2 regions of the Kitasatospora sp. NPDC001527 genome follow, and region 1 is predicted to be linked to the other one. Evidence: predicted binding sites of a transcription regulator. Region 1 holds the regulator's gene; the other holds the start of a gene.
The links. The regulator HrcA, encoded in region 1, represses chaperone genes, less so after heat shock. The targets are predictions, from matches to a motif close to TTNGCACTCNGNNNNNCNGAGTGCNAA.
Positions count from the first base shown of each region.

Region 1 (11,290 bases):
GGCCGCGTTGACGATGTCGCCGTCCGAACCGGAGTACTCGTCGGCCAGCGCGACCACCGGCCCGCGCGGGGCGTCCTCGGGGTACGGCGAGGGGTTGGCGACGTCCCGGGCGACGCCCCAGCCGATGATCCGGCGGGAGAGCTTCTCGACCACCAGCTGCGAGGTGTGCCCGCCCCGGTTGCCCCGGATGTCGACGATCACGCCCTCCCGGGCCATCTCCGAGCGCAGGTCGCGGTGGATCTGCGCCCAGCCGGTGGTCTGCATGTCGGGGATGTGCAGGTAGCCGAGCCGGCCGCCGGAGAGCTCGCGCACGGCGGCCCTCCGGCCGGCCACCCAGTCGTGGTAGCGCAGCGCCTCGTCGTCGGCGAGCGGGACGACCACCGGGTGGCGCCGGTCGGTGCCGTCCTTGCCGGCCACGGTCAGCTCCACCGGCTGCCCGGCGGTGCCGGCCAGCAGCGGCGCCGGGCCGGTCACCGGGTCCACCGGGCGGCCGTTGACCGCCAGGACGGCGTCCCCCGGGCGGATCGCGGCGCCCGGCGCGGCCAGCGGCGAGTGCGCCCGCGGGTCCGAGGACTCGCCGGGCAGGATCCGGGCGATCCGCCACACCTCGCCGTCGCGGACCAGGTCGGCGCCGAGCAGGCCCTGCCGGCGGGCCGGCTCGGTGTGCCGGCCGTGCGGCACCACGTAGGCGTGCGAGGTGCCCAGCTCGCCGTGCACCTCCCAGAGCAGGTCCACCAGGTCGTCGTGCGAGCCGAGCCGCTCCACCAGCGGGCGGTAGCGGGCCAGCACGCCGTCCCAGTCCACCCCGGAGAGGTCCGCGCGCCAGAAGTTGTCCCGCATCAGGCGGCCGTTCTCGTCGTACATCTGCCGCCACTCGGCCGCCGGGTCGACGCTCACCCGCAGCCGGTCCAGGTCGACGTCGATCTCCTCGTCCTCGCCGGACGCCTTGTGGTCGGCGGGCAGGATCCGCAGCTCGCCCTCGTCCAGCACGGCCAGCCGGGTGCCGTCGCCGCTGACCGCGAACGCGTCCAGGCCGTCCACCAGCTGCTCGGCCCGGCGCTTGCGGAAGTCGAAGCGCTCCAGGGCGGGCCGCGGGCGCTCGTCCTCCAGCGAGGCGGCCTCGTCGCCCAGCTCGCCGACCAGCGGGACGCGGGTCCACAGCACGCCGTCCTTGGCGGCCCGCAGGCTGCCGAACCGGCCGCCCTCCACCGGGAACGCCACGATCCGGTCGGCGATGCCGTCCAGGTCGACCCGGGTCACCGGCGGCGCGTCGGCCCCGCCCTCCTCGCCATCCGTCCGCTTGCCGCGGGGCTCCTCGTCCTCGCCGCCGGCCGCCCGCCCGGCCCGGCTCGGCCCGAACGGGGACGGCGTGTCGGCGGCCAGGGTGATCAGGTACGGGCGGCAGCCGTTGGGGAACGACAGGTCGAAGACGTGCGAGTCGTACACCGGGTCGAAGTTGCGCACCGACAGGAACGCCAGGTGCCGGCCGTCCGCGGTGAACGCCGGCGAGGTGTCGATGAACCGCTGCGGGGTCGCCTCGGAGACCGTCCGGGTGGCCAGGTTGGCCAGCACGATCTGGCGCAGCGACCACGGCCCGAGGGCCGGCTGCGACCAGGCCAGCCACGCCGAGTCCGGGCTGAACGCCAGCCCGCTGACCTCGCCGTCCGCGCTGTGCGCCAGCTCGTGCACGGCCCCGTCGGCCAGCGCGACCAGCAGCACCCGGCCGTCGTGGGCGCCGGCCGCCAGCTGCTTGCCGTCCGGCGACACCACCAGCGTGCGGACCCGCCCCAGCCGCCCGGCGGCCAGCCGGCGGCGCTCGGCGCCGAGCACGGCGGGCGCGTACTCGATCGCGTCCTCGCCCTCGGCGTCGGTCACCCAGACCACGCCCTGCGCGGCGTCCTCGCCGGCCGCGCCCGGCACCACCCGGGCGAGGCGCCCGCGCACCCCCGGCGTCTCGTCCAGCACCCGGGCCGGGCCCTCCCGGTGGGTCAGCCAGTGCACGGTGCCGCGCACCACCACCGCGCCGGCCCGGCCGGTGCGGTCCGGGGCGGCGCCCTCCAGCCAGTACGCGGCGGACACCGGGCGGGGGCGCCGGCCGGTGAGCGGGCCGGACGGGCGGACGTCCGGGCGGCGCGGCTCGGCGCCGGCCAGGTCGTCCAGCAGCCACAGCTCCCCGGCGCTGTGCCAGACCACCCGGGTGCCGTCGGTGGCGGCGTCGCGGGCGTAGAAGCCCTCCGGGGAGGTGCCGTGGCGGCGCAGGTCGGAGCCGTCCGGGAGGCTGGAGTACAGGGCGCCGACGCCCTCGTGGTCGGAGAGGAAGGCGATGCGCTCGCCGACCCACAGCGGCGACTCGATGTTGCCGGTCAGCTCCTCGTGGACGCGCTCGAAGCGGTCGGTGCCGATCCACAGCTTGCCGGTCCTGCCGCCCCGGTACCGCTTCCACCAGGCCGGCTCCACGCCGAAGGCCGAGACCAGCAGCGTCCGGTCGCCGCCCGGCTCGAAGGCCAGCCCGCCGACCGGCCCGTACGGCAGGCGCTGCGGCTCGCCGCCGTCCAGCGGCACGGCGTGCGCCCAGGTGCGGCGCAGCGAGGCCTGTCCGGCGGCGGTGGTGGCGATCGGGCGGCCGTCCGCCGTCCAGCCGCGCAGCTGGGTCTGCGCGTCGCCCCAGTAGGTGAGCCGGCGCGACGGGCCGCCGTCCACCGGCACGAGGTGCACCTCGGGGGCGCCGTCCCGGGTCGAGGTGAAGGCCACGTGCCGGCCGTCCGGGGAGAACCGGGGGCGGCGGACCGGGACGTGATCGGCCGTCAGCCGCCAGGCCCGGCCGCCGTCCAGCGGGGCGAGCCACACGTCGTTCTCGGCCACGAAGGTGATCAGGTCACCGTGCAGGTGCGGGTGGCGCAGATAGGCGCCCACGGAGGTGCTCTCGGGTTCGCTCACACCCGTCACCCTGGCACGGGGCCGGTCCCCCGCGCCCGGACTTTCCCGACCCCGGCCCCCTGCGGGGGACGCGTGCTAGGACCAGCGGCCGGTGCGGCCCAGCAGCAGCGCGCCGGCGGCCACGCCCGCGGTGGAGGTGCGCAGCACCGACGGGCCGAGCCGGTACGGCTTGGCGCCGTCCGCGGCGAAGGCGGCCAGTTCCTCCGGGGAGACCCCGCCCTCCGGGCCGACCACCAGCACCAGGTCCCCGGTGCCCGGCAGCGCGGCGCCGGCCAGCGGCTCGGCGCCCTCCTCGTGCAGCACGGCCGCGAACGCGGCGCCGAGCAGCACCGGGGCCAGCTGCCGGGTGGTCATCACGTCGCGGACCACGGGGAAGCGCAGCCGGCGGGACTGCTTGCCGGCCTCCCGCGCGGTGGCCCGCCACTTGGCGAGCGCCTTGCCGCCGCGCTCGCCCTTCCACTGGGTGATGCAGCGCGAGGCCGCCCAGGGGATCACCACGTCCACGCCGACCTCGGTCATGGTCTCCACGGCCAGCTCGCCCCGGTCGCCCTTGGGCAGCGCCTGGACGACGACGATCCGCGGCGCCGGCTCCGGCTCGCGGCGCACGGCCGCCACCGTCACGTCGATCTCGTCCTTGCCGGGCACCGCCGCGACGGTGCCGTCCACGCCGAGGCCGAGCCCGTCCGTCAGGGTGAGCGCCTCGCCCGGCTCCAGCCGCTTCACGGCGGCCGCGTGCCGGCCCTCCGGCCCGTCCAGCCGCACCAGCGCGCCGGGCGCGGCGCCGGCGATCCGCTCGGTCTCGACGACGAACACGGGCGCGGTCATGCGGGGAACCTCCGGGGTGGGAAGGGGAACGGGGACGCGAAAGGGGTGCCGAGAAAGCCTCGGCACCCCCGCGCGGGACGGCTACCGGCCGTTGAAGGCGTCCTTCAGCCGGGAGAACAGCCCCTGCTGCCCGGGCGCGAACTGGCCGGACGGCCGTTCCTCGCCGCGCAGCACCGCCAGACGGCGCAGCAGCTCCTCCTGCTCGGCGTCGAGCTTGGTGGGCGTCTGCACCTCGACATGCACTATCAGGTCGCCCCGGCCGCCGCCGCGCAGGTGGGTGATGCCCCGGCCGTGCAGCGGGATGGACTGGCCGGACTGGGTGCCGGGCCGGATGTCGACCTCCTCCACCCCGTCCAGGGTCTGCAGCGGCACCTGGGTGCCGAGCGAGGCCGCCGTCATCGGGATGGTGACGGTGCAGTGCAGGTCGTCGCCGCGCCGCTGGAACACGCTGTGGGTGGTCTCGGCGATCTCGACGTACAGGTCGCCGGCCGGGCCGCCGCCGGGGCCGACCTCGCCCTCGCCGGCCAGCTGGATCCGGGTGCCGTTGTCGACACCGGCGGGGATCTTGACGGTCAGGGTGCGGCGGGCGCGGACCCGTCCGTCACCGGCGCACTCCGGGCACGGGGTCGGCACGACGGTGCCGAAGCCCTGGCACTGCGGGCAGGGGCGGGAGGTCATGACCTGGCCCAGGAAGGACCGGGTGACCTGGGAGACCTCGCCCTTGCCGCGGCACATGTCACACGTCTGCGCGGAGGTGCCGGGCGCGGCACCCTCGCCGCTGCAGGTGGTACAGGTGACGGCGGTGTCCACCTGGAGTTCCTTGGTGGTGCCGAACGCGGCCTCCTCCAGGGTGATCTCCAGGCGGATCATCGCGTCCTGGCCGCGCCGGGTGCGCGAGCGCGGGCCGCGCTGGCCGGAGGCGGCGCCGAAGAAGGCGTCCATGATGTCGGAGAAGCCGAAGCCGGCCGCGCCCGCGCCGAAGCCGCCCGCCCCGCCGCCGCCGTTCGGCGAGAGCGGGTCGCCGCCGAGGTCGTAGACCTGGCGCTTCTGCGGGTCGGAGAGCACCTCGTAGGCGGCGTTGATCTCCTTGAACCGCTCCTGCGTCTTCGGGTCCGGGTTGACGTCCGGGTGCAGTTCGCGCGCCAGGCGCCGGAACGCCTTCTTGATCTCGTCCTGCCCCGCATCCCGTCGGACGCCGAGTACCGCGTAGTAGTCCGTGGCCACCAAATGCTCCGCTTGTTCCGCCTGTAAGAGTGCTTGCGACTTGGGCGCCGTCAAATTTTTGACGGCGCCGTTCCTACGACTCGGCCAGGATCTGGCCCACGTACCGTGCCACCGCTCGCACCGCCCCCATTGTGCCCGGATAGTCCATCCGGGTCGGACCGATCACACCCAGTTTGGCCACGCTCTCGTCGCCCGAACCGTAGCCGACCGAGACGACCGACGTGGAATTCAGCCCCTCGTAGGCGTTCTCCCGGCCGATCCGCACCGTCATCCCGGCGTCCGCGGTCTCACCCAGGAGGCGGAGCAGGACGACCTGCTCCTCCAGCGCCTCCAGCACCGGCTGGATGGTGAGGGGGAAGTCGTGGCCGAAACGGGTCAGGTTGGCCGTGCCGGCCAGCATGATCCGTTCCTCGCTCTGCTCGGCGAGCGTCTCGAAGAGCGTCGCCAGCACCACCGTGACGGTCGGCCGGTCGGCCGCCTCGAACAGCGCGGGCAGGTCGTCGAGCAGCCCGGGGACGTCCGGGAGCCGCTGGCCGGCGGCCCGCGCGTTGACCCGGGCCCGCAGATCCGCCAGCAGCGTCTCGCCGACCGTGCCCGGGCAGTCCACCAGCCGCTGCTCGACCCGGCCGGTGTTGGTGATCAGCACCAGCATCACCTTCGCCGGGGCCAGCGCGACCAGCTCGATGTGCCGGACCGTGGAGCGGCTCAGCGAGGGGTACTGCACCACCGCGACCTGGCGGGTCAGCTGGGCCAGCAGCCGCACCGTGCGGGCGACCACGTCGTCGAGGTCCACCGCGCCGTCCAGGAAGTGCCGGATCGCCCGCCGCTCGGGCGCGCTCATCGGCTTGACCTCGGCCAGCTTGTCGACGAACAGCCGGTAGCCCTTGTCGGTGGGGATGCGCCCGGCGCTGGTGTGCGGCTGGTGGATGTAGCCCTCCTCCTCCAGCGCGGCCATGTCGTTGCGGACGGTGGCCGGGGAGACCCCGAGGTTGTGGCGGTCCACCAGGGCCTTGGAGCCGACCGGCTCCTCCGTCCCCACGTAGTCCTGGACGATCGCGCGAAGCACCGCGAGCTTGCGGTCGTCGAGCTGGCGGACCTCACCGGCCATGGGGCACGCACCTCCGTCTTCACGCGTTGTCCGTTGTGACACGCCGTTGTGGCACGTGTCCGTGTTCCGAGCTTCGGGCCGGCCCCGCAGGGCCCGGCCTTGGCACTCCGACCATCCGAGTGCCAGAACCGTACCTGCCAGTGTAAGGCCCGGGTCCGACGGCAGGAACGGCCCGGCCGGGGTGATCCTGCCCGCAGTTCGCGGCGCGCGGATGATGCCGCGGGCCCGTCCGGGTGGCAGCATCGGAAGCGGACGGCGAACGGAGGAACAGCGATGTCGACCCCGGGCCAGCACACCCGTTTCGCCCCCGACCGCGGCCTGACCGGCCGGATGGTGGGGACGATGTTCCTGATCGGACTGCTGTACGTCGGATTCACCGGGCTGCTGATCGCACTGCTGCGCGGCGCCTGGCCGATCATCGTCCTGATCTCCGGCGGCCTGTTCGTCGCCCAGTTCTGGTTCAGCGACAAGATCACCGAGCGGGCGATGGGCGCCCACCGGGTCTCCCCCGAGCAGTACCCGCAGCTGCACGGCGCCGTCGACCGGCTCTGCGCGCTCGCCGACATGCCCAAGCCCCGGGTCGCCGTCGCCGACAACGACATGCCGAACGCCTTCGCCACCGGCCGCAACCCGCAGAACGCGGTGGTCTGCGTCACCACCGGCCTGCTGCGCCGGCTGGAGCCGGAGGAACTGGAAGGCGTGCTCGCGCACGAGCTGTCGCACGTCGCCCACCGGGACGTCGCCGTCATGACGGTGGCCGGCTTCCTCGGCGTGCTGGCCGGCGCGATGACCAGGATCGCCATGTACGGCGGCTTCATGGGCGGCGGGCGCAACAGCAACGACTCCAACGCGGCGATCGCCGCGCTGGTCATTCCGCTGGTGTCGATCGCGGTCTACGCGATCAGCTTCCTGCTGACCCGGCTGCTGTCCCGCTACCGGGAGCTGGCCGCCGACCGGGCCGCCGCCCAGCTCACCGGCCGGCCCAGCGCGCTGGCCTCGGCGCTCACCAAGGTGACCGGCCAGATCGCCGCCATCCCGACCAAGGACCTGCGCCAGGCGCAGGCCTACAACGCCTTCTACTTCGCCCCCGCGCTGAGCGCCCGCGAGGCCGCCACCCAGCTGTTCTCCACCCACCCTTCGCTGGAGCAGCGGCTGGCCCAGCTGGCGAAGATCTCCGCGCGGCTCGGCCGCTGACCCGCCGACCGGCTCAGCCGCCGGCCCCGACCCGGAAGGACCGCCGTGGGAATCCTGGACGCGCTGTTCGGCCGCACCAAGCCCGTCAAGCCGGACCTCGACCAGTTGTTCGGGGTTCCCTCCGCCGCGCTGACCCTGGAGGCGGGAGCGGGACTGCGGCCCACCGGACTCGGCTCGGTCTGCTTCGCCTCGGTCGAGGGCGGGGCCTTCGACGAGGTCGAACGCCAGGTCCGGGCCCTGCTGGACGCCGACACCGAGCGCGGCGGCGTCCCCGTCGAGGCGTCCAGGGACGCGTACGGCTACTCCTGGCTGCTGGCCCGGCACACCCCCGAGGAGCTGCCGGAGCTAGTCAACGACCTGCACGCGGTCAACAGCGAGCTGGAGGCGCACGGCTTCGGGCCGCAGCTGCTCTGCTCGCTGGTCGGCTTCCGCGACGCCGACGGGCGCCGGCCGCTGGCCCTGGTCTACCTGTACAAGCGCGGCACCTTCTACCCCTTCGCGCCGCTGCCGGGCGGCGGGGAGAAGCGCGACAGCCCACTGGAGCTGGAGGTCAACGCGATGCTCGGCAACGACCTGCGGCTGGAGAAGGACCTCACCCGCTGGTTCCCGGTCTGGGGCGCGCCGGGGCTGTGAAAACCGGTGGCCGCGGCGGTCCGGCGCCCCTAGGGTCCGACCATGATCGACTGGACCGGTATCGAGACCGCCGAACCCACCCCCGACCTGCTCGCCGCGGTGAGCGCCGCCCTGCGCTCGCCCGACCCCGAGACCCGCGACAGCCGCGCCTACGAGCAGCTGTGCCGCTGGGTGCCCCTGCTCACCCCGGAGCAGCGCCTGGCCCTCGGCGACGAGATGGCCGAGCGGCTGTCCGACCCCGAGATCCAGGCCCGCACCTTCGCCCCGCTGGTCCTCGCCGACCTCGCCGACCTCGGTGCGCACCGGGGCGCCTGGCTGGACGCCTTCGCCCGCTGGTACCTCGCCGAGACCGACCTGCGCGGCTTCGACGCCGAACTCGGCTGGCTGCACGCCCTCGCGCACGGCGCCGACTACCTGGCCGCCCTCGGGCGCGGCCCGCTGCTCGCCGACCCGACGCCGCTGCTGGAGCTGGTCGCCGCCCGGCTGCTCGCCCCCACCGACCACGTCCTGGACGCCCTGGAGGACGACCGGCTCGGCCGCGCCCTCGCGCAGATCCTCACTCGCCCCGAGCTGACCGAGCGGCAGGCACTGGGCTGGCTCGACGTGATCGCCGCCCAGCCGCCGCGCCGCCCCTCGGCGACCACCGGCGCCGTGCCCGCCGTCGTCTCCAACACCCTGCGCACGCTGCGGATGCTGTACGTGCTCGCCGACCGGGGCGTGCGGATGGAGCGCGGCGGCGACCCGGTGCCGCTGCCGCACTCGGCCGCGCTGCGCGAACGGATCGCCGGGATCCTGGTGGTGAACTCGCCGTTCACCGGCTGACGCCTCGTAGACTCCGTGGAATGCGCAGCCGCCAGTACGGACCCGACCTGACCCCGCCGTGGAAGAAACAGACCCCCGCCCCCGAGGTGCCCGCCGAGCGGGACCTGGTGGTCGAGGAGGCGGCGAGCGGCTTCTGCGGGGCGGTGGTGCGCTGCGAGAAGACCGCCGAGGGCTTCACCGTCACCCTGGAGGACCGTTTCGGCAAGCACCGGGTCTTCCCGATGGTCCCGCGCGGCTTCCTGCTGGAGGGCCGGACGGTCACCCTGGTCCGGCCCCCGGGCCCGGCCCCCGCACGCGCCCCGGGCCGGACCGCCTCCGGCTCGGTCGCCGTCCCCGGTGCCCGGGCCCGGGTGGCCCGCGAGTCGCGGATCTACGTCGAGGGCCGGCACGACGCCGAGCTGGTGGAGCGGGTCTGGGGCGACGACCTGCGGATCGAGGGCGTGGTCGTCGAGTACCTGGAGGGCGTCGACGACCTGCCCGCGATCGTCGCCGACTTCGCCCCCGGCCCGGGCCGCCGCCTCGGCGTCCTGGTCGACCACCTGCTCCCGGGCACCAAGGAGCACCGCATCGCCGCCCGGGTCACCGGCCCGCACGTGCTGGTCGTCGGCCACCCCTACATCGACGTCTGGCAGGCCGTGAAGCCCTCCTCCGTCGGCATCCCCGCGTGGCCCGCCGTCCCCAGGGGCGAGGACTGGAAGACCGGCACCTGCCGCCGCCTGGGCTGGCCCGAGGACGCCCCGGCGGCGTGGAAGCGGATCCTGTCGAGGGTGGACTCCTACCGGGACCTGGAGCCCGAGCTGCTGGGCAAGGTCGAGGAGCTGATCGACTTCGTGACCCTGCCGCCTCAGGAGTAGGTCCGGAACTCCGAGGTGTCGAGAACGACGCCCAACAGGTCCAGCGGCACCGGCTCGCCGAACTTGGTGGTCCGCTCGGCCACGTAGTCCGGCAGCCCCGAGGCACTCGCCTCGGTCGGCTCGGCCAGCAGCACACAGAGGCCCTTGATCGGATCGACGATCAGGTAGAGGGGGACAGCACCCTCCGCGTAGAGCTCCCGCTTGGTGCGGTAGTCGCGCAGCACACTGGTCTTCGACACGACTTCGACGACCAACGTCACGGCCGGCGCGGGCACCAGACGCCCCGGCCCCTCGACGGTTCCTCGCTCGATCACCACCAGATCCGGCTGCGGCTCGCTCGCGTCGGCGGGGAACGCCACGTCCTGGGTCTGGAGCCGGTGCCACCGCGTGCGCGGGATCTGGTCGACGATCGACTCGACGATGAGGTCGTGGGCCATGTCCGGCCCCGCCGTCATCACGATTTCCCCCCTGATGAGCTCGGCCTTGAAGCCTTCCGGGACCTCCAGGTTCTCGAAGATCCCCGTCATCCGGTCATCGATGGCGGTCACTGCGCGCTCCCTCCGACGGCTGACACCACGTTAACGACACTCAGTCCACCAGGTCGCGCACCACCGCGTCCGCCAGCAGGCGGCCCCGGAGGGTGAGGGCGGCGCGGCCCCCGGACCAGGGCTCCGGGGCGAGGAGGCCGTCGGCCAGGTGCTGCCGCGCGGCCTTCAGGCCGGTCTCCGTCAGCAGGTCCAGCGGGATGCCCTCGGCCAGGCGCAGCTCCAGCAGGACGCGCTCGACGCGGCGGTCCTCGGCGGTGAGGCGCTCGCGGCCCTGGGCGGGGGTGCGCCCCTCGGCGAGGGCCCGGGCGTAGGCGGCGGGGTGCTTGGCGTTCCACCAGCGGACGCCGCCGACGTGGCTGTGCGCGCCGGGGCCGGCGCCCCACCAGTCGCCGCCGGTCCAGTACAGCTCGTTGTGGCGGCAGCGGCCCTCGGGGGTGGTGGACCAGTTGGAGACCTCGTACCAGGAGTAGCCGGCGGCGCCCAGCGCCTCCTCGGCGATCAGGTAGCGGTCGGCGTGCACGTCGTCGTCGATCATCGGCAGTTCGCCGCGCCCGACCCGGGCGGCCAGCCGGGTGCCCTCCTCGACGATCAGCGAGTAGGCGGAGACGTGGTCGGGGCCGGCTCCGATCGCGGCGTCCAGGGAGGCCCGCCAGTCGTCGTCGGACTCGCCGGGGGTGCCGTAGATGAGGTCGAGGTTGACGTGCTCGAAGCCGGCCGCGCGGGCCTCGGCGACGCAGGCCTCGGGGCGCCCGGGGGTGTGGTGGCGGTCGAGCAGCTTCAGCACGTGCGGGCGGGCGGACTGCATGCCGAAGGAGATCCGGTTGTAGCCGCCCTCGCGCAGCTCCGCCAGGTACGCCGGGTCCACCGACTCCGGGTTGGCCTCGGTGGTGACCTCGGCGCCCTCGGCGAGCCCGAACTCCTCGCGGATCGCGGCGAGCATCCGCACCAGGTCACGGGCCGGCAGCAGGGTCGGGGTGCCGCCGCCCAGGAAGACGGTGCGCACCGGCGGCGCGTCCGCGCCGAGGACCCGCCGGGCCAGCCGGACCTCGGCCACCACGTTGTCCGCGTACGTCTCCTGCGAGGCGACGGTGCCCGAGGAGCGCAGCTCGGTGGCGGTGTAGGTGTTGAAGTCGCAGTAGCCGCAG
Region 1 is NZ_JBEPAM010000008.1:213,303-224,592, forward strand. Features, by position in the region: gene ABT238_RS11705 (S41 family peptidase) at 1-2,937, opposite strand, end outside; gene ABT238_RS11710 (16S rRNA (uracil(1498)-N(3))-methyltransferase) at 3,013-3,762, opposite strand; gene dnaJ (molecular chaperone DnaJ) at 3,844-4,986, opposite strand; gene hrcA (heat-inducible transcriptional repressor HrcA) at 5,060-6,094, opposite strand; gene htpX (zinc metalloprotease HtpX) at 6,368-7,288, shown strand; gene pspAB (PspA-associated protein PspAB) at 7,334-7,921, shown strand; gene ABT238_RS11735 (DUF2785 domain-containing protein) at 7,964-8,743, shown strand; gene ABT238_RS11740 (DUF3097 domain-containing protein) at 8,764-9,597, shown strand; gene ABT238_RS11745 (Uma2 family endonuclease) at 9,588-10,145, opposite strand; gene hemW (radical SAM family heme chaperone HemW) at 10,186-11,290, opposite strand, start outside.

Region 2 (11,290 bases), on a different contig from region 1:
TCGGGCGGGGTTGTGCATGTGGGCGACGGCCCGCACCGCGTGGTGCGGGCCGTCGCCTTCCTGCCGGCATCTCGGAGGATCTTGTAGTCCTTCATGCGGGCGAAGGCGTGCTCGACTCGGGCGCGTACGCGGCGGTGTTCGGCGTTGTCGTCCTCCTGGGCCCGCGGCAGGGGGCGGCCGGCGCGTTTGCGGTGGGGGACGACCAGGCCGGTGTTGAGGTGGGCGCCGTCCGCGAGCACGGTGGCGCCGGCGCAGGTGGCGGGCAGGCCGGAGGCGCGCCAGGCGTGGGCGTCGGCCTTGTTGCCCGGTACGGGGCGGGCGGTGGCGGCCACGAGGCGGGTGTCGGCGTCGATGACGACCCGCACGTTCGCGGAGAACCGGTAGTTGCGGCTGGAAGCCCCCACCGAACGGTCGCGTACCGGGATCAGGGTGCCGTCCACGATCCACAGCCGCTGCCCGCCCGCGGCCGGGCGGGCAGCGGCTTCGAGAGCCAGCAGCGGGCCGAGGCGCTGGACGACGCGGCACACCGTCGCCGTCGAGACCACGAACAGCGGCGCGAGCTGCCGCATCGTGAGGTCGGTCCGGTAGTGGACCGCGACCAGCAGGATCCGGTCGGGCGGCGGCAGGCACCACGGCCTGCCGCCGCCCGGCCCGTTGCCGCCCCGCTCCCGCACCACCCGCGCCAGACCCTCGGCCTGCCGCAGCCGCAGCCCCGTGAACGACTCCGCCCAGACCGGCTCAGCCCGAAGCACCCCACCCATGCCGGAGAAAGGCCCCGCACCAGACCTCTGGAACAGGCTTTAGGGCCCGTCGCCGGACCCCGGGAGCCCCGGTGGGGTGCCCCGCGGAGCGGGTGCGGCGCGACCGCCGCCGGCGATGTGGCACGGTAGCGGGAGGCGCCCGAGGGCCGGTGCGCCGCCGTACGGACCGAAGGGCTTGATTCACGCATGGGCTCGCACGCCACTCTCACCGCCGCCACCCCCGACCGGATGGGCCGGCTCGGCCGGGAGCTGGCCGCGCTGCTGCGGCCGGGGGACCTGGTGCTGCTCTCCGGCGAGCTGGGCGCGGGGAAGACCACGCTGACCCGGGGCCTCGGTGAGGGGCTCCAGGTGCGCGGCGCGGTCACCTCGCCGACCTTCGTGATCGCCCGGGTGCACCCGTCGCTGGTCGGCGGCCCGGCACTGGTGCACGTGGACGCCTACCGGCTGGGCGGCGACCTCGACGAGATGGAGGACCTCGACCTGGACGTCTCGCTGCCCGAGTCGGTGGTGGTGGTCGAGTGGGGCGAGGGCAAGGTCGAGCGGCTCTCGGAGGACCGCCTGGAGGTCCGGATCGAACGGGCCGTCGGCGCCGAGGCGCCGGGCAGCGCGGCGGACGAAGGCCTGGACCCGCGCGAGGTGCGGCTGACCGGCATCGGCCCCCGCTGGGAGGGCGTCGACCTGTCCGTGCTGGCCTGAGGGATCCGGCCGGCCGGGTCACGGTTTGCCGACAGGCTGTCGGGAAGATGTTGCGGTCGGGGTCCCGGGCATGGTGGGATGGTTTCCGAGGTTAGGTCTGCCTAACTAGGGAGGCGTCATGCCGAGCACCACGCCCGCCCCGGAGCGCGAACCGCGCGGGACCGGGGCCGAGGGGCCCGACCGCCGTGCCGCAGGGGAGCCGATGCGGGCCCTGCTGGCCGCCCGCGCGGCGGCGGAGGCGGTCTCCACCCCGCCCGGACGCCGTCCGGCCGCCGGGAAGGCGCGGACCGGGGAACCGGCGGACGGCGGCGCCCACGACACCCGCCGCGCCGCCTGATCCCATGGTTCCGTGACCCCGCTCGCCCGGGTCAGGCGATCACGACCACCTTGGTGTCCTTCGGGGCGAAGTCCCAGAGCAGCTGGCCGTCGGCCCGGCTGCTGCGGATGCCGCCGGTCTTGGCCGTCTTCGGGGCGCCGCTCGCGCTGCCCCCGATCGAGGACGGCCCCGAGGCGGAGGCCGTCGGGGCGGCGGCCGGCGTGCCCGAGGCACCGTCCACGGCCGCGCTGAAGCCGAACACCACGCCGTTCTGCTGGGCGAACCGCACCACGTGCTCGATCTGCTTGCCGTCGGTGCCGGTGCCGGTCGGGTTGCGGCTGTACACGGGGTAGCTGCCGGGGGCCGGCTCGACGGTGCCCGGGGTGACCGGGAACGCGGCCACCACCTGCGGGGTCTTCTTCGGGTCGATCAGCCAGACGTAGTGCGCGCCGATCGAGTAGACGACCCGCAGTCCGGTGCCGGTGCCCGCGGTGGGCAGTGCCGGGACGGTCGGCGTGGGCGCGGTGCTCGGGGTGGCCGGGGCGGCCGACCCGGTGGACGAGGCCGCGGTGGTCGTGCCGGGGTTGGCGGCCGCCGCGCGGCCCTGCGCACCGTTGGCCTGGAAGGCCAGCAGGCTCACCACCGCCAGGGCCCCCAGGGTCAGCCCCGTGACCACCACTCCAGGACCCATCTTCGCCACGTGTGCTCCCACCGCCGTCCCAAAACCGTCGGCCCCATCGTGCCAGGTTCGCCCGTCCGGTCCGCATCGCGTCGGACGTGTGTTCCGCGCTGCCGCGGGTTTTCGATCGTGCGGCGCACACGCCCCGGGCGCCGGGACGGGGCCGGGCCCGGACCGGTCACCGCCCGACCGGTCTAACCTTGACCCGTGCTGCTGCTCGCGTTCGACACCGCTACCCCCGCCGTCACCGCCGCCGTCCACGACGGCACGGCCGTCCTCGCCGAGACCGACCAGGTCGACGCCAGACGCCACGGCGAACTGCTGCTGCCCGCCATCGACCAGGTGCTGCGGGCGGCCGGTGTCGACAAGCACCGGCTGACCGGCATCGCCGTGGGCGTCGGCCCGGGCCCGTACACCGGTCTGCGGGTCGGTCTGGTCACCGCCGCCGCGCTGGGGGACGCCCTCGGCCTGCCGGTGCACGGCGTCTGCACCCTGGACGCGATCGCCCACGCCGCCCGTGCCGAGGGCCTGGCCGGCGAGCCGTTCACGGTGGCCACCGACGCGCGCCGCAAGGAGGTCTACTGGGCCGCCTACGACGCCGAGGGCCGCCGGACCGAGGGCCCGTCCGTGGACCGCCCGGGCGAGCTGACGCCGCCGGCCCGCTCGGTCGGCGCCGGTGCCCTGCTCTACCCGGACGCCTTCCCCGGCGCGCACGGCCCCGAGCACGTCTCGGCCGGCGCGCTCGCCGACTACGCCGCCACCGAGCTGGCCGCAGGCCGCGCCCTGCTGCCCAACGCCCCGCTCTACCTGCGCCGCCCGGACGCCCAGGTGCCGGCCGGCTACAAGGCGGTGCTCCCGGCGTGACCGGCCCGAGCACCGACGGGGCCGTGCGCACCGCGGCTCCCGTCGCCACCCTGCGCCCGATGCGCTGGTGGGACATCGCCCCGGTGCTGGCGCTGGAACGGGAACTGTTCCCCGAGGACGCCTGGTCCGCCGGCATGTTCTGGTCCGAGCTGGCCGAGGCCCGCCCCGGCGGCACCCGCCACTACACCGTGGCCGTCGCCCCGGACGGCACGGTCGTCGGCTACGCCGGACTGATGGCGGTGGCCGGCGAGGGCGACGTGCAGACCATCGCCGTCGACGGCCGCCACCAGGGCGCCGGCCTCGGCGCGCTGCTGCTGGCCGACCTGGTCCGGGAGGCCGCCCGGCGCGGCTGCGCGGACCTGCTGCTGGAGGTCCGGGTGGACAACACCCGCGCCCAGCGGCTCTACGAGCGGTTCGGTTTCGAGCCGGTCGGCATCCGGCGCGGTTACTACCAGCCCGCGAACATCGACGCGCTGGTGATGCGCCTGGACCTCGCGGCCGCCGCCGTCGACGGCGCCACCGCTCCCGAAGACCTCGACGAACCCGCGGACCACCCGCGACCGGATGTGAAGAAGGACACCCCCCATGGCTGACGAACCGCTCGTCCTCGGCATCGAGACCTCCTGCGACGAGACCGGCGTCGGCATCGTGCGGGGCACCACCCTGCTCGCCGACGCGGTGGCCTCCAGCGTCAACGACCACGCCCGGTTCGGCGGCGTCGTCCCCGAGATCGCCAGCCGCGCGCACCTGGAGGCGATGGTCCCCACCATCCAGCGCGCCCTGGACACCGCCGGCGTCAAGGCGAGCGACCTGGACGGCATCGCCGTCACCGCCGGCCCCGGCCTGGCCGGCGCGCTGCTGGTCGGCGTGAGCGCCGCCAAGGCCTACGCCTGGGCCCTGGACAAGCCGCTGTACGGCGTCAACCACCTCGCCTCGCACATCTGCGTGGACCAGCTGGAACACGGCCGCCTGCCGTCCCCGACGATGGCCCTGCTGGTCTCCGGCGGGCACTCCTCGCTGCTGCTCAGCGAGGACATCACCAGCGACGTGCGCCCGCTCGGCGCGACCATCGACGACGCGGCCGGCGAGGCCTTCGACAAGGTCGCCCGGGTGCTCGGGCTGGGCTTCCCCGGCGGCCCGGTGGTCGACCGCACCGCCCGCGAGGGCGACCCCGAGGCGATCGCCTTCCCGCGCGGCCTGACCGGCCCCAAGGATCCGGAGTACGACTTCTCCTTCTCCGGCCTGAAGACCGCCGTCGCCCGCTGGGTGGAGGCCAGGCGCCGGGCCGGCGAGGAGGTGCCGATCGCCGACGTCGCGGCGTCCTTCCAGGAGGCGGTCACCGACGTGCTGACCCGCAAGGCGGTCAAGGCCTGCAAGGACAACGGCGTCGACCACCTGATGATCGGCGGCGGCGTCGCGGCCAACTCGCGGCTGCGCGAGATGGCCCAGCAGCGCTGCGACCGGGCCGGCATCCGGCTGCGGGTGCCCCGCCCGGGCCTGTGCACCGACAACGGCGCGATGGTCGCCGCGCTCGGCGCCGAGATGGTCCGGCGGGACCGCGCGCCGTCCTCCTTCGACCTGTCGGCGGACTCCTCGCTGCCGGTGACCGAGGTCCACGTGCCGCACCAGGACTTCCACGGCCAGGCCTACCAGGCGCTGGGCGGCCAGGAGTGAGCACCACCGCCGCGATGTGGGAGGCCCGGGCCGCCGACGGGCGGGGCGCCGAGCTCTCCGCCTGGGTGCGGGAGACCGCGCTGCCCGCGCTGCGCGGCGGCGCGGGGCTGCTGCGCGCCGAGCTGTTCGCCGCCCCCGGCGAGCGTGTGCTGCTGATCACCTGGTGGTCCGGCGAGCCGCTCCCGGTGGCCGAGCCGCCCGCCGGGCTGCTGGGCCGTCCGGTGCACCGCTGGTCGTTCACCAGCGAGCACGTGGAGTAGCCCGGGCCGGCCGTCCGCACGCCCGACCGGGAACCGAACGTGCGACCGTTACCGTGCTAGCGAGCGAGATCGCTGAACGGGAACGGGGAGCACGGCGCGGTGAACAGGCACGGGTGGAGCAGGACGACGGCGTACGCGGCGGGGGCGGCGGTCCTGCTGGCCGCCGCCACCGGCTGCGCGGGCGGCGGCGACAGCGGCGCCGCCTCCGCCGCCCTGGTGGCGCCGAGCAGCGCCCCCGCCGGGTCCGCCGCGCCGCAGCAGGGCGCGGCCACCCCGCCGCCGAGCGCGGCGCCCGCCCCGGCCGCGGGGGACGCCGCCGCCTGGGCGAAGTGGCACCTCACGCCGCTGCCGCCCGCGCCCCCGGCGCCCGCCGACAAGCCGGTGAAGCTCCAGAAGACCGGCCCGGTCCCGGTGTTCAGCGAGGTGAAGACCACCGACAAGGTCGTCTTCGTCACCATCGACGACGGCGCCGAGAAGGACCCGAAGTTCGTCGAGATGCTGACCGACCTCAAGGTGCCGGTCTCGATGTTCCTGACCCGCGACATCGTCAAGGACGACTACGGCTACTTCAAGCGGCTCCAGGCGCTCGGCAACCACGTCCACAACCACACCACGGACCACGCCCAGCTGAGCAAGGTGACGCCGGAGAAGCAGCGGTCCGAGGTCTGCGACGCCCAGGCCGCGCTCACCCAGCAGTACGGCACCCCGCCGCTGCTGTTCCGCCCGCCCTACGGCGACGGCGCCCACACCCCGGCGCTGAACTCCTCGGTGCAGCAGTGCGGGCCGCGGGCGATCGTGCTGTGGCGCGAGTCGATGCAGATCCACGACATGCAGTACCAGGCGGCGGACAAGAAGCTGCGCCCCGGGGACATCGTGCTCGCCCACTTCCGGGGCCCCAAGGACCTCAAGGGCGAGACGATGACGGAGATGTTCGGGGAACTGCTGGCCCGGATCCAGGAGCAGGGCTTCGCGGTGGCCCGGCTGGAGGACTACATCGCGGCGCCGGCCGCCTGAACGGCCGCGGCCGGGCCGGTCACCGGCCGGCCGAGCATCATCAGCGGGCCGTGGTCGGTGCGGCTGAGGATCACCGTCACGGTGTTCGGGCCGCTGGGCTTCAGCTGGCGGCGCAGCTCCTCCGGGGTGATCGCCATCCCGCGCTTCTTGATCACCACGGTGCCGACGCCCCGCTCGCGCAGCAGCGCCTTGAGCCTCTTGATGTGGAACGGCAGGACGTCGGTCAGCTCGAAGCCGTGCGCGTACGGGGTGTCGACCAACTCGTCCGAGGTCACGTAGGCGATCTTCGGATCGATCAGCCGCCCGTTCACCCGCTGCGCCACCTCGGCGACCAGGTGGGCGCGGATCACCGCGCCGTCCGGCTCGTAGAGGTAGCGGCCGACCGGGCCGGCCGGCGGGTCGGGCAGGTCGCCGCCGGTGAGGCTGGCCCGCTGCGGCAGCAGGGTGGCGCGGTGCGGGTGCCCGGCCCGGGTGCCGAACCAGAGCACCGCCTCCTTGACGTCGCCGTGGTCGGAGACCCACTCGGCCTCCGCGTCGGCCGGCACCGCCTCGTGCGGGATGCCGGGGGCCACCTTGAGCGCGCCGACCGGGGTGCGCCGTCCGGCCTCGATCGCCCAGGACAGCGGCGGCGCGTACGCCTCGGGGTCGAAGACCCGGCCGCGCGAGGTGCGCCGGGCGGGGTCGGTGAAGACCGCGTCGAAGCCGGTGACGTCGACGTCGGCGACGTCCGCGCAGCGCACCTCGACCCGGTCGGCCAGGCCCAGGGCGGCCGCGTTGGCGGCGGTGGCGGCGCAGGCGGCCGGGTCCTTGTCGACGGCGAGCACCTCGACACCGGCCCGGGCCAGCGCCAGCACGTCGCCGCCGATCCCGCAGCAGAGGTCGGCCAGCCGCTTCACCCCGAGGTCCGCGAAGCGCCGCGCCCGCCACTCGGCGACCTCGCGCCGGGTGGACTGCTCGACGCCGTTGGGCGTGAAGTACATGAGGTCGGCGTCGGCGCCGAACTTGGCCCGGGCCCGCTGCCGCAGCCGGGCCTGCCCGAAGGCGGCCGACACCAGCTCGGCGGGGTGCTCCTTGCGCAGCCGGGTGGCCAGCGCCAGCTCCTCCCCGGGCGCGAAGTCGCGCAGTTCGGCGAGCAGGGCCTGGCCCCGGTCGGTCAGCAGGGGCCGCAGGTCGTCGTTCTCCACGGGGCCATTCTCGCCGGTCACGGACGGCCCGGACGGTCAGAGCAACTGCTGCAGCCACCAGGGCGCGGTCAGCGGGGCGAGCAGCGCGGCGGCGGGGACCACCCGCCAGCCGGCTCGCGCGGTGCGCCAGGTGACCAGGCCGGCCGGCGCGAGGGCGAGCACGACGCCCGCCGGGAGGAGCAGCGCGACCGGCCCACCGGCGTCGCTCATGGCCAGCCCCATCAGGACGGCCAGGACGCAGACGCCGATCAGGGCGGTGACGCCGCCGACCAGCGGGAGGGTGACGAGGGCGACCAGCAGGTCGCGGTGGAGCAGGGGGGCGGGTGTGCGCGGTGGTCTCGGCCATGGCCCGAGTGTGCGATCCGGAGCCGCCCTCGCACATGAGTACGGCGACTCATCCCTCCCAAGGGGCCGGCGACCCGGGCCGACCCGCGTGGCGTTGGCACTCTGGTTGACTGAGTGCTAACCGCGGCCTATGGTCATCACTAGCACTCCCCACCGGGCGAGTGCTAACGCGACAGTGTGTGTCTGACCCCCGCGACGGCAGACGCGCGAGTTCGCCCCTACCCGTTAGAAAACCCCGTAATCTCCGAAGGGGAGCTCGGACGTGACCACCAGCAGCAAGGTTGCCATCAAGCCGCTCGAGGACCGCATCGTGGTCCAGCCGCTCGACGCCGAGACCACCACGGCCTCCGGCCTGGTTATCCCGGACACCGCCAAGGAGAAGCCCCAGGAGGGCGTCGTCCTGGCCGTCGGCCCGGGCCGCTTCGAGGACGGCCAGCGTCTGCCGCTCGACGTCGCCGTGGGTGACATCGTCCTGTACTCGAAGTACGGCGGCACCGAGGTGAAGTACCAGGGCGAGGAGTACCTGGTGCTCTCCGCCCGCGACGTTCTCGCCATCATCGAGAAGTAAGGCGTCCCGCCACGCCCCGGATCCGCGTCCCTAGTGACCGGGGACCGGGGCGTGGTCGTTGGTTCACGTAGTCGAGCGGCCGCCGCGACGGCCGCACCCCCGAGGGAATAGGGAACATGGCGAAGATCCTGCAGTTCGACGAGGACGCCCGCCGCTCGCTGGAGCGCGGTGTCAACAAGCTGGCCGACACCGTCAAGGTGACCATCGGCCCCAAGGGCCGCAACGTCGTCATCGACAAGAAGTTCGGCGCCCCGACCATCACCAACGACGGCGTCACCATCGCCCGTGAGGTCGAGCTCGACGACCCGTACGAGAACCTTGGCGCGCAGCTCGTCAAGGAGGTCGCCACCAAGACCAACGACGTCGCGGGCGACGGCACCACCACCGCCACCGTGCTGGCCCAGGCCCTGGTCAACGAGGGTCTGCGCAACGTCGCCGCCGGCGCCGGCCCGGCCGCCCTGAAGAAGGGCATCGACAAGGCCGTCGCCGCCGTCTCCGAGCACCTGCTGTCGGTCGCCCGTGAGATCGAGGGCAAGGACGACGTCGCCGCCGTCGCCACCCTGTCCGCCCAGGACGCCCAGGTCGGCGAGCTGATCGCCGAGGCGATCGACAAGGTCGGCAAGGACGGTGTCATCACCGTCGAGGAGTCGAACACCTTCGGCGTGGAGCTGGACTTCACCGAGGGCATGCAGTTCGACAAGGGCTACCTGTCGCCGTACTTCGTCACCGACGCGGAGCGGCAGGAGGCGGTCCTGGAGGACCCGTACATCCTGATCAACCAGGGCAAGATCTCCTCCATCCAGGAGCTCCTGCCGCTGCTGGAGAAGATCCTGCAGGGCGGCACCTCCCGCCCGCTGCTGATCATCGCCGAGGACGTCGACGGCGAGGCGCTGTCCACCCTCGTGGTGAACAAGATCCGCGGCACCTTCAACGCGGTGGCCGTCAAGGCCCCGGGCTTCGGCGACCGCCGCAAGGCGATCCTCGGTGACCTGGCCGTCCTGACCGGCGGCACCGTGATCTCCGAGGAGGTCGGCCTCAAGCTCGACCAGGCCGGTCTGGACGTGCTGGGCTCGGCCCGCCGCGTGACCGTCACCAAGGACGACACGATCGTCGTCGACGGTGCCGGCGAGTCCGAGGCCGTGGCCGGCCGCGTCGCCCAGATCAAGGGCGAGATCGCCAACACCGACTCGGACTGGGACCGCGAGAAGCTGCAGGAGCGCCTGGCCAAGCTGGCCGGTGGCGTCTGCGTGATCCGCGTCGGTGCCGCCACCGAGGTGGAGCTCAAGGAGCGCAAGCACCGCCTGGAGGACGCCATCTCGGCGACCCGCGCCGCGGTCGAGGAGGGCATCGTCGCCGGCGGCGGCGCCTCCCTGGTCCACGCCGCCAAGGTGCTGAACGACGGCCTGGGCCTGTCCGGCGACGAGGCCACCGGTGTCGCGGTCGTCCGCAAGGCGCTGCACGAGCCGCTGCGCTGGATCGCCCAGAACGCCGGCCTGGAGGGCTACGTCATCACCTCCAAGGTCTCCGAGCTGGAGCAGGGCCAGGGCTACAACGCCGCCACCGGCGAGTACGGCGACCTGGTCAAGGCCGGTGTCATCGACCCGGTCAAGGTCACCCGCTCCGCCCTGGAGAACGCCGCCTCGATCGCCTCCCTGCTGCTCACCACCGAGACCCTCGTGGTGGAGAAGAAGGAGGAGGAGGCCGACAACGGTCACGGCCACTCGCACGGCGGTCACGGCCACTCGCACTGAGGCCACAACCGCTGAGCGCGGCCACCGCGCGCAGTCACCGACCGCAGGCCCGGTCCGCACCCCGCGAGGGGTGGCGGGCCGGGCCTGCGGCCGTTCCGGGCCGTTCCAGCCTTCAACTATCAGTTGAATTTTGCGTAATGCAAAGAATCCCTTATATCTTGGGGGCATGATCGAGGCCCGCCATCTGCGCGTCCTGCGTGCCGTCGCCCGCACCGGCTCCTTCTCCGCCGCCGCCCGCGAGCTGGGCTGTACCCAGCCCGCCATCAGTCAGCAGATGAAGGCCCTGGAGAAGTCCGTGGACACCCCGCTGGTGGTCCGTTCGGGCCGCGGGATGCAGCTGAGCGAGGCCGGGCGGGTGCTGCTCAAGCATGCCACCGGGATCCTCGCCGGGCTCTCCGCCGCCGAGGAGGAGGTCGCGGCGATCGCCGGACTGCGGGCCGGGCGGGTGCGGCTGGTGTCCTTCCCGACCGCCAGCTCGACCCTGGTGCCGCCGGCCGTCGCCCGGCTGCGGGACAGCCATCCGGGCGTGCGCGTGTCGCTGGTCGAGGCGGAGCCGCCGGAGTCGCTGGCGATGCTGCGCGGCGGCGAGTGCGAGGTCGCGCTCGCCTTCCGCTATCCGCAGGCCCCCGGTTCCACCCTCGCGCCGGCGCCCGCGCCCGCGCACGGCACGCCCCGGGAGGCGCGCGCGGAGGCCAATCTGGAGGCCCAGCAGCTGAGCGCGGGGGCCGACTGGTCCGACCTGGTGGTCACCCCGCTGCTGGACGACCCGCTGGTCGGACTGCTGCCCGCCGGGCACCGGCTGGCCGGGCGCGGCGGGCCGGTGGAGCTGGGCGAGCTGGCGGGGGAGCAGTGGATCGCCGGCTGCCCGCAGTGCCGGGGCCACCTGGTGGAGCTGTGCGCGGGCGCCGGCTTCGAGCCGCGGATCGACTTCGCGACCGACGACTACCCGGCGGTGGTCGGACTGGTGGCCGCCGGGCTCGGCGTGGCGGTGCTGCCGGGGCTGGCGCTGGAGTCGGTGCGCCCCGACGGGGTGGCGCCGGTGGCGGTGCACGCCGCCTCGGGAGCGCCGGCGGTGCGGCAGGTGGTCGCGCTGACCCTGCCGGACCTCGCCGAGGTGCCGGCGGTGGCGCTGATGCTGGAGCGGCTGGCGGGGGCGGCGGCCGGGCACTGACCCGCCG
Region 2 is NZ_JBEPAM010000002.1:10,146-21,435, reverse strand. Features, by position in the region: partial or broken gene ABT238_RS01810 (transposase family protein) at 1-761, opposite strand, end outside; gene tsaE (tRNA (adenosine(37)-N6)-threonylcarbamoyltransferase complex ATPase subunit type 1 TsaE) at 948-1,457, shown strand; gene ABT238_RS01800 (hypothetical protein) at 1,576-1,794, shown strand; gene ABT238_RS01795 (hypothetical protein) at 1,826-2,464, opposite strand; gene tsaB (tRNA (adenosine(37)-N6)-threonylcarbamoyltransferase complex dimerization subunit type 1 TsaB) at 2,660-3,316, shown strand; gene rimI (ribosomal protein S18-alanine N-acetyltransferase) at 3,376-3,909, shown strand; gene tsaD (tRNA (adenosine(37)-N6)-threonylcarbamoyltransferase complex transferase subunit TsaD) at 3,902-4,990, shown strand; gene ABT238_RS01775 (hypothetical protein) at 4,987-5,250, shown strand; gene ABT238_RS01770 (polysaccharide deacetylase family protein) at 5,350-6,264, shown strand; gene ABT238_RS01765 (class I SAM-dependent methyltransferase) at 6,240-7,469, opposite strand; gene ABT238_RS01760 (hypothetical protein) at 7,485-7,658, opposite strand; gene groES (co-chaperone GroES) at 8,056-8,361, shown strand; gene groL (chaperonin GroEL) at 8,478-10,112, shown strand; gene ABT238_RS01745 (LysR family transcriptional regulator) at 10,279-11,283, shown strand.
Region 2: groES (co-chaperone GroES) is a predicted target of HrcA. The motif match lies at 7,888-7,914, and genes of this name have one in related genera.